DNA from 3 places in the Rhizobium sp. AN73 genome. Region 1 is predicted to be linked to each of the others. Evidence: predicted binding sites of a transcription regulator. Region 1 holds the regulator's gene; each other region holds the start of a gene.
The links. Region 1 encodes LexA, which represses DNA repair genes until DNA is damaged. Its sites were predicted from a motif close to TGTTCNNNNTGTGTTCNG; they were not measured.
Positions count from the first base shown of each region.

Region 1 (2,270 bases):
AGGCTTTCGCCGCAGGCGAAAGATCCGCGCCATAGGTCTGGAAACGGAATGCGACCGGGCAGAAAAAGGCATCGACCGCCGTGAATTTTTGACCGGCAAGATAGGGCCCGCCAAATTTCGCAAGGCCTTCGCTCCATAGCGCATCGATGCGCTTTATGTCGGCCGCCAGCCCGGCATCGCCAACCTTCGGCTTTATCCTGACGCCGACCGACATGGGATAGAGATTGCGCAGCGAGGAAAAGCCGGCATGCATCTCGCTTGCGGCCGACCGTGACCAGGCCCTTGCCTTCGTGTCGCTTGCCCAGATGCCCTGGTGTCTTTCGGCAAGGTACTCGGCGATCGAAAGCGTTTCCCACACCGTTACACCATCGTCGACAAGGCAGGGCACCTTGCCGGTTGGCGAAAATGTGGTGAAGGCGACGCCTTCGCCGAATGGAACGAGCTTTTCATCGAAGGCGATACCGAGTGTGCGCATCAACACCCACGGCCGCAGCGACCATGAAGAATAGTTCTTGTTGGCGATATAAAGATCGTACATGGCGTATCTCCCGGATATGACGCGCATTTCTACACCTGCCAAGCGTTCACGGAATATCGAAAATATTCCATGGCACCCATAAGCGCTGTTGATGAGTGGTAAAACGGAGTACGGAGAGCTGCATCCTGCGATATGTCACCAGCGGGTGGCAATGAAGAACTCAGCGCACGACGAGATTGAACAGATTCGCGCAGCCTTGCCCAAAGCCCCTCGATCGTTCCCGCGCCGATGGCACCAGAAGCATGTTTGCCGTTGCGCTTACCGCGAAACAGAAACATTGAGGCGAAAGCCGCATCTGAATTTTACGGGGCACGGTAAGCCGATCCGCCGGGTGACACACATCTTCCGTATACCAGCAGACCGTGCCTCATTCGGCACCAGCCACACCCACTTGCACGAGTGTCATCTTCACAATGACACCCGTTACAAAAAGGGGTGACGGCCGGTTCCATTGGATCAATGGTAACGGCGGATCAGCCCCACCAGTTTACCCTGGATTTTCACCCGGTCCGGTCCGAAGATGCGGGTCTCATAGGCGGGGTTTGCTGCCTCGAGTGCAATGGACGCGCCCTTGCGGCGGAAACGCTTCAGCGTCGCTTCCTCGTCATCCACCAACGCCACGACGATATCGCCGGGATTGGCGGTGCTGCCATTGCGGATGATGACGGTGTCGCCGTCGAAAATGCCGGCCTCGATCATCGAATCGCCCTTGACCTCAAGAGCGTAATGTTCACCCGTGCCGAGCATGTCCACCGGAACGGCCACATCATGGGTGTTGTTCTGGATGGCGGAAATCGGCACACCGGCGGCAATGCGGCCCATGACAGGCACGGTGACGGCCCCGACGAGATCGTTGGCCGGCGTCTTGGGGGCAGGGGCCGCTTCCGGCGCCTTGGGCTTGCCAAGGCTGCCTTCGATGACGCTCGGCGAAAAGCCGCGCTGCGGCCTTGCGCCCGGCGTATAGGCCTCAGGCAGCTTGATGACTTCCAGCGCTCGCGCTCTGTTAGGTAGCCGGCGAATGAATCCACGCTCTTCGAGCGCAGTAATCAGCCGGTGGATGCCGGATTTGGAGGCAAGATCGAGTGCGTCCTTCATTTCATCGAAGGAGGGCGGCACGCCGGACTCTTTCATTCGTTCATGAATGAAGAGAAGCAATTCCTGCTGTTTGCGCGTGAGCATGAGGAAAACACCCTTTAGAATCGTCGTGGAAGTCGCGAAACAAATACAGAACGGACACTATATGTTCCATATGTGTTCCGCAATCCCCTAAAATTTCGTGAAGCTGCTATCTGTTGTTTTGATGATTTGCTTCTTTGCGCCTGATTGTGCTTTTCTGCGGTCCAAATCGTTCAGGCATGCCCGGACGGAGCGCCAGCGCAGGAAGCAGGTCATGATGAAATCCCATAACGTCGATCATCTCGTTCTGCCGGTACAGGATATCGGCGTTGCCGTGAAACGTCTTGCCAGCCTTGGATTTACGGTCGCACCGGAGGCTCTTCATCCCTTCGGCACGCAAAATGCCTGCGTTTTTTTCACCGACGGCACCTATCTGGAGCCGCTCTCAGTTGCTGATCCGGCTAAGTATACTGCCTCAGTGGACAAGGGAGATGTGTTCACCGGCAGGGATCGGGCTTTCCGGCAGCGCGACGGGCAGGAGGGTTTTTCTGCCCTCGTCGCCAGAACCGAAGACGCACTTGCCGACCATGACAGGTTCCTGACCTCTGGCGTGTCG
Region 1 covers NZ_JARWME010000002.1:1,220,804-1,223,073, reverse strand. The annotation lists gene RBH10_RS16005 (glutathione S-transferase family protein) at 1-538, opposite strand, end outside; gene lexA (transcriptional repressor LexA) at 995-1,717, opposite strand; gene RBH10_RS15995 (VOC family protein) at 1,929-2,270, shown strand, end outside.

Region 2 (2,270 bases), 150 kb from region 1:
TCGGTTTTCTGCAGCGGCTGCGCCTCATCCTCTCAGGTGCAAGCGCACCCAACGATACCGTCAAGGATATCATGACATCGCCGGTCAGAACTGTGCGGCCGGAAACGGCGATAGAGGAAGCGATTATCCGTTTTGCGGAGGAAGGGCTGCATTACCTGCCGGTGATCGACGCCAACGGCAAGATGGTGGGTATTCTGTCGCAATCCGACGTCATGGTTGCGATGCTGGCGGACAAGGCCGCGGCATAAGCTGCCGCAACCTTAAAATAAAACACTCTCGGTGCGCTTGTTCAGACCCGCTGACTATCGTCTGGCCTTCAAAAGGCGCTGCCACAGCGTGCCGCCGAAAAACCGCCCAAGCACGACGAAATAGGCGATGATCAGTGCGAAGGCGAAAAGGGCGGGCATGCCATTCAACTGGAAGCCGTTTGGTGTTCGTCCGCCCGCAACCGATGCGACGATGAATCCGGCGGCGAAAAACGCCGTCCAGAAATCGAGGAAAAATGCCAGTATGATGCGCCAGGTGGCAGGCTGTTTGGGTACCGTTTCGTCACTCATGCCCGTCTCCTGTTGCTTCACCCGTCATTTCCCGTCCGATCAGAACGGGATATCGTCGTCCATGTCGTTGGAGAAGCCACCGGAAGGCTGGCTGCCGCCACGGGAAGAAGAGCCACCGCGCGCTGCCGGCTGCTGGTCGTAACCGCCACCGTAGTTACCGCCGCCGCTGCCATAATCTCCACCGCCGATGTCACCACCGCTGCGGCCACCGCCGCCGCCTTCGCCGCGACCGTCAAGCATGGTCAGCGTGGAGTTGAAGCCCTGCAGCACAACTTCGGTGGAGTAACGATCGTTACCGGTCTGGTCCTGCCACTTGCGCGTCTGCAACTGGCCTTCGATATAGAGCTTGGCGCCCTTTTTCACATATTGTTCGACAACCTTGCACAGGCCTTCGTTGAAAACCACGACGGTGTGCCATTCGGTCTTTTCCTTGCGCTCGCCGCTGTTGCGGTCGCGCCAGGTCTCCGAAGTGGCAATACGCAGGTTGGCGATCGGACGGCCGTCCTGCGTCCGGCGAATTTCGGGATCGGCGCCAACGTTCCCAATCAGAATTACCTTGTTTACGCTACCAGCCATCTCGTCATCCTGTCCGCCGGCGATCATGACCGGCAATTGCATTTCAAAAAATTCCGCACACAATAACCATCGCCGCCCGTAAAGGGCACCGCAACCGGGAACAATCCACAGCGAATAATCCCGACATTCAAACAGCGTATATTCGCACTTGCAATTTGTTCCTTTTTTGTTCTATTGAATCGTGAAATTCGAGTCAAGTGAGCCGAAAAGCCATCGACCGATAGGGAATAAACCTCGACACGTCCGGTTGCGTCACTACATAAGGACGCGCCGCCATCAGGCCTGTTATTTTTGTCCGAGCTTTATCATGAGTGAATTGAAGACGATTTCCATCCGCGGTGCCCGTGAGCATAACCTCAAGGGCATTGATCTGGATCTGCCGCGTAACAAGCTGATCGTCATGACCGGGCTCTCCGGCTCGGGCAAGTCTTCGCTTGCCTTCGACACGATCTATGCCGAGGGCCAGCGCCGTTATGTCGAGAGCCTTTCGGCCTATGCGCGCCAGTTCCTCGAAATGATGCAGAAGCCGGATGTCGACCGTATCGAGGGTCTGTCCCCGGCGATTTCCATCGAGCAGAAAACCACCTCGAAGAACCCGCGTTCCACGGTCGGCACGGTCACGGAAATCTACGACTATATGCGCCTGCTGTTTGCGCGTGTGGGCGTACCCTATTCGCCGGCCACGGGCCTGCCGATCGAAAGCCAGACCGTCAGCCAGATGGTCGACCGCATTCTTGGCTTCGAGGAAGGCACGCGCCTTTATATTCTCGCACCGATCGTGCGTGGCCGCAAAGGCGAATATAAAAAGGAACTCGCCGAGCTGATGAAGAAGGGCTTCCAGCGCGTCAAGGTGGATGGCCAGTTCTACGAGATCGCCGACGTTCCCGCCCTCGACAAGAAATACAAACACGATATCGACGTGGTGGTGGACCGCGCCGTCGTGCGCCCGGATATGGCAGCACGCCTTGCCGACAGTATCGAGACCTGCCTCAAGCTGGCCGATGGGCTGGCAGTAGCGGAGTTTGCCGACAAGCCCCTGCCGCCGGAAGAGACTGCGGCCGGTGGCTCCGCCAACAAATCGCTCAATGAGACCCATGAGCGCGTGCTGTTTTCGGAAAAATTCGCCTGCCCGGTCTC
Region 2 covers NZ_JARWME010000002.1:1,071,421-1,073,690, reverse strand. The annotation lists gene RBH10_RS15240 (HPP family protein) at 1-248, shown strand, start outside; gene RBH10_RS15235 (hypothetical protein) at 303-557, opposite strand; gene RBH10_RS15230 (single-stranded DNA-binding protein) at 597-1,175, opposite strand; gene uvrA (excinuclease ABC subunit UvrA) at 1,441-2,270, shown strand, end outside.
Region 2: a site for LexA is predicted at 1,290-1,307, ahead of uvrA (excinuclease ABC subunit UvrA). Genes of this name have one in related genera too.

Region 3 (2,270 bases), 1.0 Mb from region 1:
TGCAGATCAAGGCCGCGGCGGCCGCCGGGACGCGGCGGCTGGGTATAAACGGCAACGATCTCGTGACCCGCTTCCACCAGCGCACGCAACGTGGGAACGGAAAATTCCGGCGTACCCATGAAAATGATACGAAGAGCCATATCGCCCCCTGCCCCTTATATCGTTCCGTCTCCCAAATGAGACGGATCAGATCTTTGCGCGGGCTGCTTTGGTGAATTTCTTGATGACCATCTCGCGCTTCAGCCGCGAAATATGATCGATGAACAGAATGCCGTTCAGGTGATCGATCTCGTGCTGCAGGCATGTCGCCAGTAGGCCGTCCGCATCGATGGTCTGCTGCTTGCCGTCACGGTCGACATATCTCATCGTCAGCGATGCGGGACGCTCGACCTCGGCATAATAATCGGGAATGGAGAGGCAGCCTTCCTCATAGGCCGAAACATCGTCGGACACTTTGAGGATTTCCGGGTTGATGAAGACGACCGGCTTTTTCTCCTCGTCGTCGCGCGAAACGTCGATCACCAGCATGCGGCGCGGCACGCCGACCTGAACGGCGGCAAGGCCAATGCCCGGCGCATCATACATGGTTTCGAGCATATCGTCGGCAAGGCGCAACACTTCGGCATCCACCTGTTCGATGGGCCTTGATTGCTGGCGCAGCACGGGATCGGGCAAAATGATAAGCGGTTTGATAGTCATGGCTTCCCATAACGTATCTCTTGCGCGGAGGAAATAAAAAATACGCGGGCGAAATGGCAGCTTCGTCCGGTTTTGTCCGACTCAATTCCGCCGCATGAATGTTCTTGTTTTGATCTTACGAATCACTGGAAATCTGATAGATTTGGCCATGAGCATCGATTTCTCTTTTCTCCTCGATCCCGCCTTGCGCGCCGGCTCCGTCGACATCAGCTTCGGTGCGCTTCTTGCGGCTTTCGTTTTCGGCCTTTCCGCCTTCTGGATGGTCACGAAAAGTCGTGTGAAAAAAGCGGAAGCCGATGGTGAAATTTCCGATCTGTTGAAAACCCAGTCAGAGTTGCACGGTCGGATCGCGGCGATGGCAGAGACGCTCGGCACACGCCAGACCGAGATGGGTCAGACGATCAACCAGCGCCTCGACGGCATGTCGCAGCGCCTCGGAGAAACGTTGACGGAGCAGACCCGATCGACGCACGAGAATCTGAGTCGCCTGCAGGAGCGCTTGGCGGTTATCGATGCCGCTCAGGGCAATATTCAGGATCTGGCGAAGGATGTGGTCGGACTTCAGGCGATCCTTTCCAACAAGCAGACGCGCGGGGCCTTCGGACAGGCACGGATGGAGGCGCTGATCGCCGATGCCCTTCCCGCCGGCGCCTTTCAGCTTCAACCGACGCTTTCGAATGGTTACCGGCCGGACTGCATCATCAGGATGCCGAACAACGCGCCGTCCCTCGTCATCGACGCCAAGTTTCCGCTGGAGGCCTGGAATGCGCTGAAAGCGGATGAATCGCCCGAGGGCAAACGGGCTGCCACCCAGCAATTCCGCCGCGATATGGAAGTTCATATTCGCGACGTGGCGGAGAAATATCTGATCCGCGGCGAAACGCAGGATACGGCCTTTATCTTCGTGCCGTCCGAATCGATCTTTGCCGACATTCACCAGCATTTCGAATATCTGGTGCAACGCGCCCACCGCGCCCGCGTCGTCATCGTTTCACCTTCGCTGCTGATGCTGTCGGTGCAGGTCATCCAGTCCGTGCTGAAGGACCAGCGCATGCGCGAACAGGCGCATCTCATTCAGGGCGAAGTTGCCCTTCTCATGGACGATGTGCGGCGGCTGGACGACCGGACGCGCAAGCTACAGGCCCATTTCGGGCTGGCGCAGAAAGACGTCGACATGATGCTGATCTCCTCCGACAAGGTGCTGGCGCGCGGCCAGAAGATCGAGGGCCTCGATTTTTCGCCGACGGAAAAAGAGACCTCTCACGGGGAAATCGAGCAGGCTCGACGCTTTGCGGAGAACAGGGCGGGAACGGCGAAACTGCGGGTGGTTGACGACGAGTGATCGCCTCGGGCAAAGTCGCCGCCTTGCTTGAATTTTATACGGACATGCCCTGATGATTACTGTTTTCGGCTCCATCAACATGGATCTCGTCGCTACCGCCAAACGCCTGCCCAAACCCGGTGAAACCGTGACGGGAGAGACCTTCTCCACCGCAGCGGGTGGAAAGGGAGCCAACCAGGCGCTTGCCGCACGGCGCGCCGGTGCCACGGTCAAAATGGCGGGCGCTGCG
Region 3 covers NZ_JARWME010000002.1:2,222,986-2,225,255, forward strand. The annotation lists gene fmt (methionyl-tRNA formyltransferase) at 1-140, opposite strand, end outside; gene def (peptide deformylase) at 187-699, opposite strand; gene RBH10_RS20875 (DNA recombination protein RmuC) at 848-2,041, shown strand; gene RBH10_RS20880 (ribokinase) at 2,094-2,270, shown strand, end outside.
Region 3: a site for LexA is predicted at 799-816, ahead of RBH10_RS20875 (DNA recombination protein RmuC). Genes of this name have one in related genera too.